3 regions of the Pseudarthrobacter sp. PH31-O2 genome follow, and region 1 is predicted to be linked to each of the others. Evidence: predicted binding sites of a transcription regulator. Region 1 holds the regulator's gene; each other region holds the start of a gene.
The links. Region 1 encodes LexA, which represses DNA repair genes until DNA is damaged. Its sites were predicted from a motif close to TCGAACANNTGTTCGA; they were not measured.

Region 1 (5,391 bases):
GGCGCTGGACCGGCCGGTCAAAATTGCCCTCGTCAAGGGACGGTCCAACTACGTGTGCCGGCATAAGCTCGACGGCGGCTTCCCCTCGGAAGAGCCGTCCGAAGGCCAGCTCTTCTCGCTCGGGGAGGATACCTCCGTGCCGCATTTTGCCGCCGCGATGGGCGGCCCGTCCTCCCAGCTCGGCAAGGAGGTCGTCCGGCTCCGCGACTGGGCCGAGGACACCTCGACGGGAGACCGGGACGAGCTTTTGCCAGGGGTCACCGACCGTGCGTGGCGGCAGGTCTCAGTTACCTCGATGGAGTGCCTTGGCGCGCAAAAGTGCCCGCTGGCGGCAGAGTGCTTCAGCGAACTCGCCCGCCAGAACGCCGCGGACGCCGACGTTGTTGTCACCAACCACGCCATGCTGGCGGTCAGCGCCTTCGAGGGCCTCGCCGTGCTGCCGGAATACGATGTTGTGGTGGTTGATGAGGCCCATGAACTCCAGGACCGCGTGACCGGTGCGGTCTCCGGCCAGCTCTCCGTCGCGATGGTGCACGCCGCCGCGTCCGGGGCCCGGAAGCACACCGGCATTACGGTGGACGCGCTGAACAACGCCGCCGCCAACCTGGAACTTGCCATTGAGGGCGTCCCCGGCGGGCTGATGCCGAACGGGCTAAACAGTGAACAGCTGGACTGTGTCGACCAGTTGCGGGACGCGTGCCGCGCGGCCCTCTCGGATTCCAAGGGGGACAGCGCCAACACGGCCGACGGCGGCCGCCAGCTGGCGCGCTCGCGCCTGATGGTGATCCTGGAGCTTTGCGAACGGCTGCTGGCGGCGCGGGAAAACCGTGAAGTGGTCTGGTTTTCCCGCAACAGCACCTTTGACCCGCAGCAGGGCTACTCCCAGCCCGAAGAGTCCGCGCCCGCCCTGGTCAACATCGCTCCGCTCAGTGTCGCCGGCCGGCTCCGTGAGGGCCTCTTCGCGGACCACACTGTGATCCTGACCTCCGCGACCCTGGCGATCGGCTCCGCGTTCGAACCCGCCGCCGGCGGCCTGGGCCTGGTCGGCCCCGGGGCACCCAGCTGGACCGGCGTCGACGTCGGCTCGCCCTTCGAATACCCCAAACAGGGCATTCTCTACGTCGCCAAGCACCTGCCCAAGCCCGGCCGCGGCACGTCCCCGGAAGCCCTCGACGAACTCGAGAAGCTCATCCGCGCCTCCGGCGGCGGGGCGCTGTGCCTGTTTTCGTCCCGCCGCGCCGCCGAGGACGCAGCCGAGGCGATGCGGCCGCGGCTGGACGTCAGCATCCTCTGCCAGGGCGACTCGACCATGACCGCGCTTGTAAAACAGTTCGCCGATGAACCGGACACCTGCCTCTTTGGCACCATGTCCCTGTGGCAGGGTGTCGACGTGCCCGGCGCCTCCTGCCGCCTCGTGGTGATCGACCGGATTCCGTTTCCGCGTCCCGACGACCCGCTGATGACTGCCCGGTCCCGCGCCGTGGCACAGGCCGGAGGCAACGGCTTTATGAGCGTTTCCGCGACCCACGCCGCCATCCGCCTGGCCCAGGGCGCCGGCCGGCTGATCCGGACCACCACGGACAGGGGAGTGGTGGCTGTGCTGGATTCACGGCTGTCCACCGAACGCTATGGCGGATTCCTCCGGGCGGCGTTGCCGCCATTTTGGCCCACCACCGATCCCGTGGTCGCCATGGCTGCCCTGGAACGGCTTGGGAAGGAATCCGGGCAGCCCGCTAGCGGCCGCTGACGGGACGTTTTGCAGTGCTTTGGTGCTCCCGCCCGGTTCCTTGAACCGTGCCAGGGCTGCAGCACCGGACCCTCGGCATTCCCGCCGCCGGCCCTCCAGCAGGGGCCAGGGAACCTAAGGGGCGCAGGGAACATCAGGGGCCAGGGAACCTAAGGCGGGCAGGGAACCGGGTCGAACGTGCCGGGGGGCATAAGGCCGCGGCCGGGCTACCGGCCCGCCGGGTCCTGGCCGGATCAAGCCGGCACCAACGCGGGCTACAGCGAGCGCAGTACCGAGACGACTTTGCCCATAATGACGGCGTGGTCGCCGAGGATGGGCTCGTACTGCGTGTTCTGCGGCAGCAGCCAGGTGTGGCCGTCGCGCTGGCGGAAGGTTTTAACAGTGGCCTCGTCGTCCAGCAGCGCCGCCACGATGTCTCCGTTGACGGCGTCACCCTGCTGGCGCACCACCACCCAGTCGCCGTCGCAGATGGCTGCATCGATCATGGAATCCCCGGCGACCTTGAGCATAAACAGCTCGCCGTGGCCCACCAGCTGGCGGGGCAACGGCATCACGTCCTCAACGACCTGATCAGCCAGGATCGGACCGCCGGCCGCGATCCGGCCCACCAGCGGCACCATGGCGGTGTCGGTGGCACTGCTCAGCTCGGACATGGACAGCCCGCCCACGGTCCGCAGCCCGCCGGCCTTGGCGGCTGGGATCTTTGCGCTTCCCTCATCGAGGGTCAGCGGCATCAGCACTTCCATGGCACGCGGGCGCTTCGGGTCGCGCCGCAGGTAACCCAGCTTTTCCAGTTGTGCGAGCTGGTGGGTGACGCTGGAGAGGCTGGCCAGTCCTACCGTGTCGCCGATCTCGCGCATTGACGGCGGGTAGCCGTTGTCCGTCACGGAACGCTGGATAGTTTCCAGAATCTTCTTTTGCCGAACGGTAAGGCTCTTCGGTGGCCGGGCCGCCTGCGGGCCCCGCTGGGTGGCCCTGCCGCCAGTGGCTTGTGCTGCCATGTTCGCCAACGCCTTTCCGTTCCGCCCGGCTGCCGTGGCTGCGGCTGCCGGGAACTTCCGGCCTGAAATGTCAGACCCTGCTGATCAACTGCAGAAGTGGTTGTTCTTTGAGTCAAACCTAGGCCAGCCACACCGCTTTTTCAAACATTTGTTCTAGCGAGTCTCGACAATGTTCGTTCATAAGTGCTAAAACAGAACTAGCAAGATTCGAACATGTGTTCTATTACTTAGTTGCCCGTGCAGGGCATGGCGTTCGGTTGTTTGTTCGAAAGTTAGGCCGGTTGGCGGCACGTATGTGGAGTGCGCCGGGCGGCACAGTATGGTCCAGGAAGGGCTCAGTTCATGTCAGCATCAAGCGCGTTTCACGACACTTTCGGCCGCGACGCATTCGGCAACTACGGCCGGCCCGACGCCGGCGCACCCGGCGGCGGGTCCGCCCCTGCCGTGCAGGACAGCCCCGGCAGCCGGCAGCTCGCCGCTGTCCGCGGGCCGCGCGCCCGGCAGGCGCCGCTGAAGCTCACCCGCCGGGGGCGCCTTGTTTTTATCGGCGTGCCGCTGATGCTGCTGGCCGCACTGATTTTGACCCTGAGCGGCTTCCTCAACGCGCCCGCCAAAGCGGCAGAGTCCACCGGTGAGTTGTCACCCACACCAACTGTCACCGTGACGGTGCAGCCGGGGGAGTCGCTCTGGGCCATTGCCGCCGCCGTGGTGCCCGGCCGCGACCCCCGCGACGTCGTTGCCGACATCATCGAGCTGAACAACCTCGGAGCCGCACGCGTGGTGCCGGGCCAGGCCCTTTTCATTCCGTCCACGTAGGGCCGTTGAGCGGTCGGTCAGGTGTCACAGTTTCCGGGCCCGCGGCGATCTCACTTAAACTAGTGAGGTGACTGACCAGTTAGAGCGCCTGAACCGACTTCCCCTCCGGACCAATCTTCGCGGACTGACGCCCTACGGTGCGCCGCAGCTTGACGTTCCCATCCTGCTGAACGTCAATGAAAACACCCACGGTGTCCCGGCCGATGTGCTGGCCGCGATCTCGGAGGCGGTTACCGTTGCTGCCGCTGGCCTGAACCGCTATCCGGACCGCGAGTTTACGGATCTGCGCGAAGCCCTTGCGGAATATTTGGGCCACGGGCTGGGTGCGGAGAACATCTGGGCGGCAAACGGTTCCAACGAGGTGCTGCAGCAGATCCTCCAGGCCTTCGGCGGTCCGGGGCGCACTGCCCTTGGTTTCCCTCCCACGTACTCCATGTATCCGCTGCTGGCCGCCGGAACGGACACCGGATACATCACGGGAGTCCGCGCCGGGGACTACGGCCTGAGCGCCGGCTCGGCCGCCCGTCAGGTCCGGGAACTGCAGCCGAATATCGTCTTCCTGTGTTCCCCGAACAACCCCACCGGCACGGGGCTGGGCCTGGACGTGGTGGAGGCCGTTTACGAGGCCGGCGAAGCCAGCCAGACGATAGTGATCGTCGACGAGGCCTACCACGAGTTCGCCCACGACGGCACACCGAGCGCCCTCACCCTCCTGCCCGGGCGGGAGCGCCTGATCGTCTCGCGCACCATGAGCAAGGCTTTTGCCCTGGCCGGTGCCCGCGTTGGCTACATGGCGGCCGCGCCGGAGGTCACCGATGCCCTGCGGCTGGTGCGGCTTCCGTACCACCTTTCGGCGATCACCCAGGCAACAGCCTTGGCCGCCCTGCGGCACCGGGTCGCCCTGATGGCAGATGTTGAGGACATCAAGCGGCAGCGGGACAGGATAGTTGCCGAGTTGCAGCGTATGGGCCTCAAGCCTGCTGCCTCTGATTCGAACTACGTCTTTTTTGGCGGTCTCGACAGTCCGCACGAGGTCTGGCAGGGGCTGCTGGACGCGGGTGTGCTCATTCGGGACGTTGGCATTCCCGGGCATCTGCGGGTCACTGCGGGCACTGAGACGGAAACCACAGCCTTCCTCGAAGCCCTCGAGCGACTCCTGGCCGGCCGCGCAGCGCCGCCCGCCTAGACTTAACACCGGACATCCACACTGCCTGCATACCGGGCACCGTCGTCATCCAAAGGACACCCACATGAGCATCCCCGGATCAACCGCTACCGAGGGCCGGACCGCACGCATGGAACGGACCACCAGCGAATCTTCCGTACTTGTCGAGATCAACCTGGACGGAACCGGCGTCTCGGACATCAGCACCTCGGTCCCGTTTTATGACCACATGCTGACGGCGTTGAGCAAGCACTCCCTGATCGACATAACAGTCAAGGCCACCGGGGACACACACATCGACGTCCACCACACGGTCGAGGACGTCGCCATCACCTTCGGCGAGGTCCTGCGCACCGCCCTCGGCAACAAAGCCGGGATCCGGCGCTTCGGCGAAGCAACCGTCCCCCTCGACGAGGCGCTTGCGCACGCCGTGGTGGATGTTTCCGGCCGCCCGTACCTCGTCCACGGCGGCGAGCCTGCCGGCCAGGAATACCACCTGATCGGTGGACACTTCACCGGTTCCCTGACCCGCCATGTGTTCGAAGCGATCACCCTGCACGCAGGGATCTGCCTGCACATGAACGTCACCGCAGGCCGGGATCCGCACCACATCGTTGAAGCCCAGTTCAAAGCCTTTGCCCGGGCCCTGCGTGCGGCCATTG
Region 2 (5,391 bases), on a different contig from region 1:
CCTCGTTGCGGAACATCAGGGTCCGCTCGATGCCCATGCCGAAGGCAAAACCTGAATAGATGTCCGGATCGATGCCGGCCGCGCGGAGCACGTTGGGGTTGACCATGCCGCAGCCGCCCCATTCGATCCAGCTGGGGCCGCCTTTGGCCTCCGGGTGCCAGATGTCCAGCTCGGCGGAGGGCTCGGTGAACGGAAAGTAATTCGGGCGCAGCCGGATCTGGGCCTCGTCGCCGAACATCTGGCGCGCGAAGTGCTCCAGGGTGCCGCGGAGGTCCGCCATGCTGAGTTTCCTGTCGATGGCGAGGCCCTCGAACTGGTGGAAGACCGGCGTGTGCGTGGCGTCGAGCTCATCGGTGCGGAACACCTTGCCGGGGCACAGGACGTAAATCGGCAGTTCGCGTTCGAGCATGGAGCGGACCTGCACCGGGGAGGTGTGGGTGCGCATCAGCAGGTGGGCTTCGGGCGGCTCCACAAAAAAGGTGTCCTGCATTTCGCGGGCGGGGTGGTCCGGTTTGAAGTTCAGCGCATCGAAGTTGAACCATTCGGACTCGACCTCGGGGCCTTCGGCGATTTCCCAGCCCATGCCAACGAAGATGTCAGCGACGCGTTCCTGCAGGGTGGACAGCGGGTGGCGTGCACCGGCACGACGGCGGCGCGGAGCGGCCGTGACGTCAACCGTCTCCTCGACCAGGATGCGTGCGTCGTTCTCGGCTTCGAGCTCGGCCGTGCGGTCCGCGAGCGCCTTGTTGACACGTCCGCGGGAGGCACCCATCAGCTTGCCGGCGGCGGCCTTCTGGTCCTTCGGCAGGCCGCCGATTTCACGGTTGGCGAGGCTCAGCGCGGACTTCTCGCCGGTGTGGGCAAGCCGCACGGCTTTGAGTTCATCGAGCGTGGAGGCGGCGGCAATAGCGGCAACGGCCTGGTCTACGGCGGCGGTGATGGCGGCTTCATCCAGGGGATTCGGGACGCCGGCGCCCGGCAAAGTTTCAGTCATCTACTGTTCTTAGCTACGAGTCGGTTCATGCCAACGGGCGCAGGACCTTCAACAGGAGCAGGTACCGGCGCGTTGACAAAGGGCAGGGCCCGCCAAAATCACTCCGGCGGACACTTCCCAACAGTCTAGTTGAACGCACTCAGGTGCCCGAACCTGGGTCCCGGCTAGCATGGCCTTATGACGCCCGGACAACGGCTGCGGCAGCTGGCCAATGTATTGAATGCAACAACCCCGTTGGGCTTGTTGCTCGCCGGCTGCGCCCGCGCCCCGGTCCGCCGTGGACCCCGCGGGCTGCTGCTTGCCACCGGCTACCACTGGCGGCGGCCAATGGCCGGGGCCTTTACGGTCGGCAATGTGGTGCTCTTCCGCGCCGGACCCGGCAACGCCCTCGCCAATCCGGAACTGCTCGGGCACGAGGAGCGCCACAGCACCCAGTACGCGTGCTGCCTGGGCCTGCCTTTCCTGCCGTTGTATTTCCTGGCAGCAGCCTGGTCCCAGCTCCGGACCGGCAACCCCGGCTCGGGTAATGTCTTCGAACGGCACGCCGGGCTGCTGGCCGGCGGCTACCCGGAGCCAACCCAGGCGGCCCCCGAACAGAACGAGGCATAACATGACCGACAGTCCCAGGACCATCTCCGTCACCGGATCCGGCAGCGCGGAAGCCGAACCCGACATGCTTACCCTTTCGATAGGGGTCGAGTGCCACCGGGAGGGCGTCGGCGCCGCGTACGGCGACGCCGGCCGGGTCCTGGCAGCGATCACGGAGGCACTGCGCTCGTACGGCGTGGCGGACCCGGACATCACCACGTCGGGGCTCAATGTCCGTGCCGAGGTGAACTGGCAGGAGGGCCGGGGCCAGGTCGTGGCCGGCTACCTGGCGTCCAGCGTCCTGAGTGTCCGGCTCAGGGAGCTGGGAACGTCGTCGGCGGTCATCGCCGCGGCCGTATCGGCCGGCGGCAACGATGTCCGGCTCAACGGCCTGGAGCTCGGCTTCGCCGATCCCGCCGGCGTCTACGCCCGCGCCCGTGAGGCCGCCTGGCTGGACGCCCGCACAACGGCCGGGCACTTCGCCTCGCTCGCCGGGACGTCGCTGGGACAGGTCATCTCGCTCACCCAGCAGTCCGGACATGCAGCCCCACTCCCCGGGGCGGCGATGCAGCGGGCCGCCGCGGTGGAATCGCTTACTGTCGAGGCCGGAGAATCGTCCGTCACCGCAACGGTCGGCGTTGTGTGGGAGCTGCACGGCTAAGCCTGCCACGGGCGCAGCGGTGCGGGCCGGCGGCGGTGGACTGCAACGGCGCGCTGGCGTCCGGATACAGCGGGGCTCCTTGACTTAAACTCGAACATACCTTCGAATGGAAACCATGAGATGGGACGCGCAAGCACTTAATCCGGCGTCGGAAGACTGGGCGGCCGCCGGGCAGGGCACAGTTGCCGCCGGCGGGTCCCCGGCCGCCGCCGATGCCCTGCTGCCCCTGCTCGGGCTGGTGCGTTCCGTGACCACCCCCGAATTCGCCGGCGTCACGTTCCATGAGGTCACCGCTAAATCGGTGCTCAACAAAGTGGCCGCCGGTTCCCGAATGCCGTTCGAATGGACCATCAACCCGTACCGTGGCTGCAGCCACGCGTGTGTCTACTGTTTCGCCCGGAAAAGCCACACCTACCTCGATTTCGACGCCGGACTGGACTTTGACAGCCAGGTGGTAGTGAAAATCAACGCCGCGGAGGTCCTGCGCCGGGAATTGGCCAAGCCCTCCTGGGCCCGGCAGCACGTGGCTCTCGGTACCAACACCGATCCCTACCAACGGGCCGAAGGCCGGTACCGGCTGATGCCCGGGATCATAGGTGCCCTCGCCGATTCCGGGACTCCGCTGTCAATCCTGACGAAGGGCACCTTGCTGGCCCGGGACATCCCGCTGCTGAAGCATGCGGCTGCGCAGGTCCCGGTCGGCGTGGGCATCTCACTGGCGATGACGGACGAGCGCCTCGCCGAAGCAGTCGAGCCCGGTACGCCCGGGCCCCGGGCCCGCCTGAAGCTGATTACCCGGCTCCGGGAGGCCGGACTGCCCTGCGGCGTAATGGCTATGCCCATCCTGCCGTGGCTCTCGGACAGCGACGAGGCCCTCGATTCCCTGTTCGCTTCGCTGGCCTCGGCGGGCGCCACCGGAGTCACGGCCGGGGCGCTATACCTCAAGCCCGGCACCCGGGAATGGTTTATGCAGTGGGTCGCCAAGGAACACCCCCAGCTTGCCGGCAGGTACCGCCGGCTCTACGGCACCGGTTCCTACGCCGCCAAGGAGTACCGCGACTGGCTCTCCGGCCGCATTCGGTATTTCAAGGCCAGGCATGGGTTCTCCGGCTCGCAGGGCTTCAGCCACCGGGACCTCAACGACGATCCCGGCAGCCGTGACCCCAGGGACGAGGAAGCGCAGTATCCCGAGGGGAGCCTCCCCGAACCGGCAGCCGTCGCCGCCGGCCAGCGGTCAGCAACGCCGGCTGCACAGGCTACCTTGTTCTAGAGTTCCTTCACGGCGCCCAGGATCCGGGTGAGTGAGTCCTTGGCGTCTCCAAAGAGCAGCGTCGTTTTGGCATCAAAGAGCAGCTCGTTCTCAATCCCGGCGAAACCCGGCCGCATCGAGCGTTTGAGGAACACCACCTGCCCGGCCAGCGAAACCTCCAGGATGGGCATCCCGTAGATCGGCGCCCCGGGCGTGGATTTGGCGGCAGGGTTAACAACGTCGTTAGCGCCCACAACCAGGGCGACGTCGGTGTTCGGGAACTCCGGGTTGGCTTCTGCCAGCTCTTTTAACGCCTCGTATGGAACGTTTGCTTCCGCGAGCAACACATTCATGTGGCCCGGCATCCGCCCGGCCACCGGGTGGATGGCAAAAACCACTTCAACGCCGCGGGCCGCCAGGGCCGTGGCAAGCTCGGCGATCGTGTGTTGGCCCTGGGCGACGGCGAGTCCGTAGCCGGGCACGATCACGACCCGCTGGGCGTAGCCAAGCTGGACCGCGACGTCTTCGGGCGAGGACGAGCGCACCGGGCGGTCGCTCTGCACTGTGGATCCCGCCGTCGACCCGCCCCGGAAGGCCCCGAATATAATGCCGGCGACGCCCCGGCCCATCGCGGCGGCCATCGCCTTGGTCAGCAGGGTGCCGCTGGCCCCCACCAGGGTGCCGGCCACCACCAGCAGGACGTTGCCAAGCACAATGCCGGATGCTGCAACCGCGAGGCCGGTAAAGGCGTTCAGCAACGAAATGACTATTGGCACGTCGGCCCCGCCGACGGGCAGCACCAGCAGGAGTCCCCCGGCCAGGCCCACTGCCAGCAGCGCGGCCGCCCAGCCGGTTGAACCCGAACCGACCACAAGGGTGCCGGCGGTGACGGCGCCCAGCACCACGGCGCCCATCACCGCCGGCATACCCGGGAACAGCAGCGGACGGGTGCTGATCAGCTCCTGGAGCTTGCCCACAGTCACGGCTGAGCCGGCAAAAGACACAGCGCCGATCAACATGGTGAAGACCACGGCCACCCGCACCCAGTAATCGCCGCTGTGGCCCAGTTCCAGCACTGCCACCAGCGCAGCAGCTCCGCCGCCGACGCCGTTGAACAAGGCCACCAGTTGCGGCATGTGGGTCATCTGCACCCGCCGGGCCACCGGAACGGCGATGGCAGACCCGACGGCGATGGCGGCGAGGATCAGCGGGATGTTTGCCAGTTTCGCGGAAAGAAAGACCGTGGCGACGGCCACGAAGGCGCCGGCCGCTCCAATCGTGTTGCCTCGACGCGCGGTCCGCGGTGAGCTGAGGCCCTTCAGCGCAAGAATGAAACACACCGCGGCCGCCAGGTAAAACAGGGAGGTCCACATCGGGCTGAGGACGCTCATGGGCCGTCCCGCCGCGGACGGTCGCTGCGCCGGACAGGTTTCCGGCTGCCGAACATTTCGAGCATCCGGTCCGTTACCACAAATCCGCCGACCAAATTGGACGTTGCCAGCACCACAGCGAGGAGTGCAACCATAAGCAGCCAGGGGTCGTCCGCCTGGCCGGCCACGATGATGGCGCCAACCAGGATGATGCCATGGATGGCGTTGGCGCCGGACATCAGCGGAGTATGCAGCTTGCTGGTGACCTTCGACACAACTTCGAACCCAACAAAGACGGCGAGCACCACTACCGTCAGCAGGGTGACCGGATCCATCATCTGAGTGCCTCCAGCGCGCCGGCGGTGGCGGCGTGCCGGACGGCCCCGCCGTGGGTGAGGCAGGCGCCGGCGACAACTTCGTCGTCGAAATCCGGAACAACTTTTCCCTCTGTGGTCATCAGGGCCAGCAGGTTCGCGACGTTTTGGGCGAAAAGCCGGGAAGCATCGGAGGGCATCGAGGAAGCCGCGTC
Region 3 (5,391 bases), on a different contig from region 1:
CGGTCCCGGGAGAGAAAGCGTTCGAAGATCAGGTCGTGCTGGAGCGGGTTTACCTGGCTGACGTCGATCAGATAATTGACCAGGCTGGAGGCCCCCGAGCCTCGGGCTGCTGCCCGTACCCCCATGTCCAGGATCATCCGGGACACCTCGGCCACGGTCAGGAAGTACGCGGCGAAGCCCAGGTTGTCGATGATTCCCAGCTCATGCTCCAGCCGCGAACGCAGCTCCCCGGCAGCTTTGCCGGTGATCCCCGGGAACCGCCTGCCGATGCCGGCCTCGCAGCGCAGGATGAGTTCGGCGAGGGGATCCCCGGCGATTCCGATCACTGTGGCCTCCGGCACCACGGGCTGTTTCCAGCCCATGTCCGTTACCGGGTCCATCCTGCAGCGGTCCGCGAGCGCCTCGGTCTGCGCCATCAGGCTTTTGAGGTCGGCAGCGCCGTATCCGGCGGCGTGCATGATCTCCTTGCCCAACTGCAGCATCTGGCCCGAGGATTTCAGCCAGCCCTGCCCGTTGGGCTGAAGCAACGGGGCAGCGGAAAGCTCGGGCAACGATTTCAGCGTGCGGGCGGAATCCAGCACGTCCGCGGTGGCCGCCCCGTCTTCGGCGACGTAACGCACGGCGTTGCTCAATACAGCGGGAACCCCGTGCTCAGCGGCAAGCTTGAGCATCCGTACAGCGTGGGCGGTGCTCAGCGGTTCCCCGGGCGGACTGAGCTGGCTGACCACCTCGGCGGCGATTGTTCCCGGGGGCATGGCATCGAGCCAGCGTTTGAACAGGGTGCGGGGGCGCAGGTAGCGCCTCCCGCCCATGGCACGTCCCACGTCGGAGTCCGGGCCGATCAGCACGGTCAACACCGGCTTGAGCGTTTCCGGGTGCAGGGTCCGGGAGGCCAGCTCGGACCTGGTCACCGCGACCGGCACCGCTCCCCCGGCCTTGCCCGTGGTGCGGGCATGCGCATCGGAGATCAGCCGGCACAGCGCACGGTAGCCCGCACCGCTGTTGTTCCCGTGGGCCAGCACAACCACACGTCCCGCTACCTCGGTGCGGAGGTCGCCGTCGTCGTCAAAGACCGCAAGTTCCACGCCGGCAATCGGATCAAGTCCCGCAGCCATGCAGGCCTTGAGGTGTTTGACTGTTCCATAGAGGCCGTCACGGTCCGTGCAGGCGAGCGCCGTCGCGCCGTCCGCGGCAGCGGCGGCGGCCAGCTCATCCGGCCAGGAGACCCCGTAGTGGGCGCTGAAGGCGGTGGAAACATGGAGATGCGTAAAGCTCATGCTGATTCGGGCGCAAGGAACGGACGCAGGGCGTCGTGGATCCGCAGCAGGCGCCAGCGTCCGCTGCCCACATGCCGGGTGAGGTCAAGGGTGAGGCTGTCGGTGTCGGTGTCGGTGGAATCTGCCGGGCGCACCTGCACCCGCCAGATCTCGTGATCCACCAGCCCGGGACCGCTCCCCAGCGGTGCCCGCTGTTCCTCAGCCCACCATTGACGCCGCTCGTACCAGCGGACCGGTTCCGCACAAAGGATGTAGTGGCGGCCGGCCCAGCCGAGCGTCAAAGGCTCGCCCGAAGGGGTGCAGACGACGTCCACGGTCTCGCTGAACATACCCACTGCGCCTCCCGGACCACACCATGTGAAAAAACGACCGGTAGAAAAACGATCGGCAACTATTCGAACATATATTCGAACAACTCCAGTCTACGACGGTCCTTCGGCAAAACCTAGGTCAGGGGTGGACGGACGTACGCGCAGGTAGCAGGATTGAGCCATGAGCTCCCATAACGCACTTCTGAAACACGTCAGCATCGCCGCCGAGGACACGTCCCTGGTGGCGAAGTTCGATATAGACGGAAACATCCCCGGCCAGGGCGCTTATGTGGTGGGGCTCGTCGCGGCAACACCGGATCATTCCCACCAGCGAAGGATGGGGATCGAGTTTATGAACGGGGAGGCGGTGTCCTTCTACTGCTTCAGCCATGACGGTACGGAGGAGAACTTTGACCTTAAGGGTGTCGACCACTCCGGAAACACCATCACCGGGCATTTCCCGCTCAGCACTGTCATGGGCCTGGCCAAGGGCCACCTGATGACGGCATTCAGCGACTGTGACGGCCGGGAGTACCAGTCAAACGTTGCGGTAGAGGAAGCCCTCTAAGCCGCCCGTCAGGAGCTGGCTTTGTAAACCTCCAGCTCGAGCGTGATAAAAGCATCGACCATGGCCCGGTAGGTTTTTTCGATGAGGTCGACGTCGATGTCCTTCTGCTGGGCCGTGGTGCGGACGTGTTCGATCACCCGCTCCACGCGTCCGGGGGCCCGCACCTCGGCGCTGTCCGCTTTGAGGGTTCCGGCGATCCGGATCAGGCGCTCGCGGCGGCCGATCAGGGACACGATCTGTTCGTCCACCTCGTCAACCGCCACCCGGACAGCCGCGAGCTGTTCCCGGTCGGCTTTGGCAGCTTTATCGTTTTCGTGATTTGTGGACATGTCCATGACAGTATCGAAAGATGCAGCCACGAGTCGATTTAATTTCACTGGGTGTCCGCAGCGTTGGCGCCTCCCGTAGTTTCTACGTCGATGGCCTGGGTTGGCCCGTCCACCGAGAAGTCCGCGGCGAGGTTCTGTTCATCCAGGCCAACCACGGGCTCATCCTCTCGCTCTGGGACGCCGGCCAGATGCAGGCAGAAGCCGGCACCGATCCACCCGCCGGCATTCCCTGCATCACATTGAGCCACAACCTGGCCAGCGCCGCGGAAGTGGACTGGGTGATGGCGGAAGCCGAATCCGCCGGAGCGGCCGTTATCGCGGCGGCCAAGACCCAGCCCTGGGGCGGCTATACCGGCTACTTCGCCGACCCCGACGGCTACCGCTGGGAAGTTGCCTTCAATCCCAGCTGGGCGGTCGACGGCGGCGGGAAGGTGACACTCTGAACCGGCCACCCCGCGTGCCCGCCGCAGCACTGCAGCACGGCTGTGTGCGCATCCCTAGAACAGGCTTCCCACCGGCCGGATCAGCTCCGGGGAATCATTTTTGACATTCCCGACCGCGGTACCCACGGCGTCGATCGTCCAGCCCTCCGCAACGTCGTGCGCGCCCGCCCGGACCAGATCGACCAGCCCTGCGGCATCGTCGGCCTGCGGATCCAGCCACGCCTGCAGCGTCGTCCGGTCCATTGGCAGCGGAACCCGGTCGTGCAGGGCCGTGAGCTCGGCCAGCATCCCCCCGGCATAACCCTCCGGCGGCGCGTCGGTAGTCATGATCGACGTCGAGAGCAGCCAGCGTTCCGGGTCATCGTCGGCCTTGGCGGGGTCTTTCCACCATTCGTAGAGACCGGCGAAAACTATCGGATGGCCGTCCTTCGGGTGCACGTAGTAGGGCTGCTTGCCGCGGCCCTGGCCCTTCCATTCGTAGTATCCGTCAGCGGGAACCGCACACCGCCGGGCCCGGGTTGCCTTCCGGAACGCCGGCTTCTCCAGCACACTCTCGCTGCGGGCGTTAATCATCTTGGAGCCGATCCCCGGGTCCTTGGCCCAGGACGGCACCAAGCCCCAGCGGGCGATATGCAACTGCCGGACCGGCGTGCCGTCCACCAGCCGTTCCAGCAGGATCGGCACCTCCGCGGTCGGGGCCACGTTCCACGACGGCGGAATCACGGTCTCCTCTTCGAGTCCCGCGTCGAACTCGGCCAGCAGGTCTCCGACGGCCCTTGCCATCACGTAGCGTCCACACATGGCACCAGCATGCCACTGCGCCCAAACGGTGTCATCCGGCGGTCTTCGAACCCGGGCCCGCGGCGGCCGGCGTCCGGCCGCCGCTTCGCATCAGGGCGCGTCGTCGACGGTGAGGACTATCTTGCCGCGGGTGTGCCCTTCCATATTGAACCGGAAGGCATCTGCCGCCTGCGGCAACGGGAAAGTCCGGGCAATTTCGACCCGGATTTTGTGCTCGTCCACCAGGTCGGCAAGTTCCTGCAGCTCGGCGCCTACAGGGTTGACCCACATCCAGGTCCCGCCGTGCTGCTCCACTTCACTGTCGGCAATCGAGGCGTGCCGGCCCCCGTCGGCCAGGACAGCGAGGGTGGCTTCGAGATTCCCGCCCACGAAGTCTGCGACAACGTCGACGCCGTCCGGACGCAGGGCACGAACCCGCTCCGCGAGTCCTTCGCCATAGCTGACGGGCTCGGCGCCGAGGGAACGCAGGAAGTCGTGGTTCTTCTCGGAAGCGGTGGCGATTACACGGGCGCCGAGCGCCACGGCGATCTGGATTCCGAGGGACCCCACACCGCCGGCGCCGCCGTGGATCAGCACCGTCTCGTCCGCCGTGAGACCCAGCCGGGTGAGTACCTGATAAGACGTCAAACCGGCCAGCGGAAGACCTGCGGAGGCATTCCACCCCAGGGATGCAGGCTTGCGCGCAAGGAGCCGCTCCGGCAGGGCGATGTACTCAGCAAAGCTACCGCCGTGGACGTAGTCCTTGCGGCCATAGGAAATGACTTCATCGCCGGGCCGGAAATGCGGCGCGTCGATCCCCACCGACTCGACAACGCCGGCCACATCCCAGCCGGGGACCGCCGGGAACTGCACGTCCATCGCCGCGTCCAAGTAGCCGGCCATTATTTTCCAGTCGACCGGGTTCACCGACGCCGCCTTGACCTTTACCAGGACCATGCCCGGCCCTACCTTCGGCAGCGGGAGCTCTGCCAATTCAAGGACGTCCGGATTGCCATATTCGCTATAAGTAATTGCCTTCATGCCAGCGTCAACGGCTGCCGCCGGGACCCTATTCCACAACCTGCCGGAGGGTGTCGGGCCTCACCTCCCGGGCGCTGAGCGCACACGGCGCGGGCATTGCCCGGGAATAGCGCGCCGCAGGTTACGGTTATTTCCAGTGACATCCCACTTTTGCCGGCATGGGCGCTGCCATCCAGCGCCGGCACCCAGCTTTGAGGAGAACTTCGTGGACTTTACCCCCGAATCCGGCACCATCACCATGTTTTCGACCACGTGGTGCGGCTACTGCAACCGCTTGAAGAAGCAGCTGGATGCCCAGGGCATCGGCTACACCGAGATCAACATCGAAGAAGTTGAAGGCACCGCCGATCTCGTGGAAAAGCTCAACGGAGGTAACCGGACGGTCCCCACTGTGCTGTTCCCGGACGGCACTGCAGCCACCAACCCCTCCGCGGCTGAGGTCAAAAGCCGCCTTGCGGCTTAAAGCCCACCCTTGAACCGGTAACGAGCGACGGCAGGGTCTCCCCGGAGGCCGTGCCGTCGCTCGTTATGCGAAAGAATGTTGTGCGGCAAAAACCCCGATACAAGCAGAGGAGCTATTCCCATGGTCCATAAAGTCAAAGGCGTCATAGCCCGCTCCAAGGGCGCGCCCGTCACCCTGGA

Region 2: QMG72_RS16920 (Rv2578c family radical SAM protein) is a predicted target of LexA. The motif match lies at 2,334-2,349, and genes of this name have one in related genera.
Region 3: QMG72_RS02495 (DUF6504 family protein) is a predicted target of LexA. The motif match lies at 1,673-1,688, and genes of this name have one in related genera.

What each region holds. Positions count from the first base shown of each region.
Region 1 is NZ_JASIST010000002.1:432,743-438,133, forward strand. It holds gene QMG72_RS05845 (ATP-dependent DNA helicase) at 1-1,747, shown strand, start outside; gene lexA (transcriptional repressor LexA) at 2,002-2,748, opposite strand; gene QMG72_RS17745 (LysM peptidoglycan-binding domain-containing protein) at 3,091-3,564, shown strand; gene QMG72_RS05860 (histidinol-phosphate transaminase) at 3,632-4,750, shown strand; gene hisB (imidazoleglycerol-phosphate dehydratase HisB) at 4,815-5,391, shown strand, end outside.
Region 2 is NZ_JASIST010000014.1:29,352-34,742, forward strand. It holds gene pheS (phenylalanine--tRNA ligase subunit alpha) at 1-994, opposite strand, end outside; gene QMG72_RS16910 (hypothetical protein) at 1,172-1,603, shown strand; gene QMG72_RS16915 (SIMPL domain-containing protein) at 1,605-2,243, shown strand; gene QMG72_RS16920 (Rv2578c family radical SAM protein) at 2,359-3,513, shown strand; gene QMG72_RS16925 (NAD(P)(+) transhydrogenase (Re/Si-specific) subunit beta) at 3,510-4,883, opposite strand; gene QMG72_RS16930 (NAD(P) transhydrogenase subunit alpha part 2) at 4,880-5,197, opposite strand; gene QMG72_RS16935 (Re/Si-specific NAD(P)(+) transhydrogenase subunit alpha) at 5,197-5,391, opposite strand, start outside.
Region 3 is NZ_JASIST010000001.1:544,554-549,944, reverse strand. It holds gene QMG72_RS02500 (DNA polymerase III subunit alpha) at 1-1,277, opposite strand, end outside; gene QMG72_RS02495 (DUF6504 family protein) at 1,274-1,612, opposite strand; gene QMG72_RS02490 (hypothetical protein) at 1,770-2,156, shown strand; gene QMG72_RS02485 (chorismate mutase) at 2,165-2,491, opposite strand; gene QMG72_RS02480 (VOC family protein) at 2,506-2,928, shown strand; gene QMG72_RS02475 (SOS response-associated peptidase) at 2,983-3,729, opposite strand; gene QMG72_RS02470 (NADP-dependent oxidoreductase) at 3,820-4,749, opposite strand; gene QMG72_RS02465 (mycoredoxin) at 4,955-5,212, shown strand; gene QMG72_RS02460 (S-(hydroxymethyl)mycothiol dehydrogenase) at 5,333-5,391, shown strand, end outside.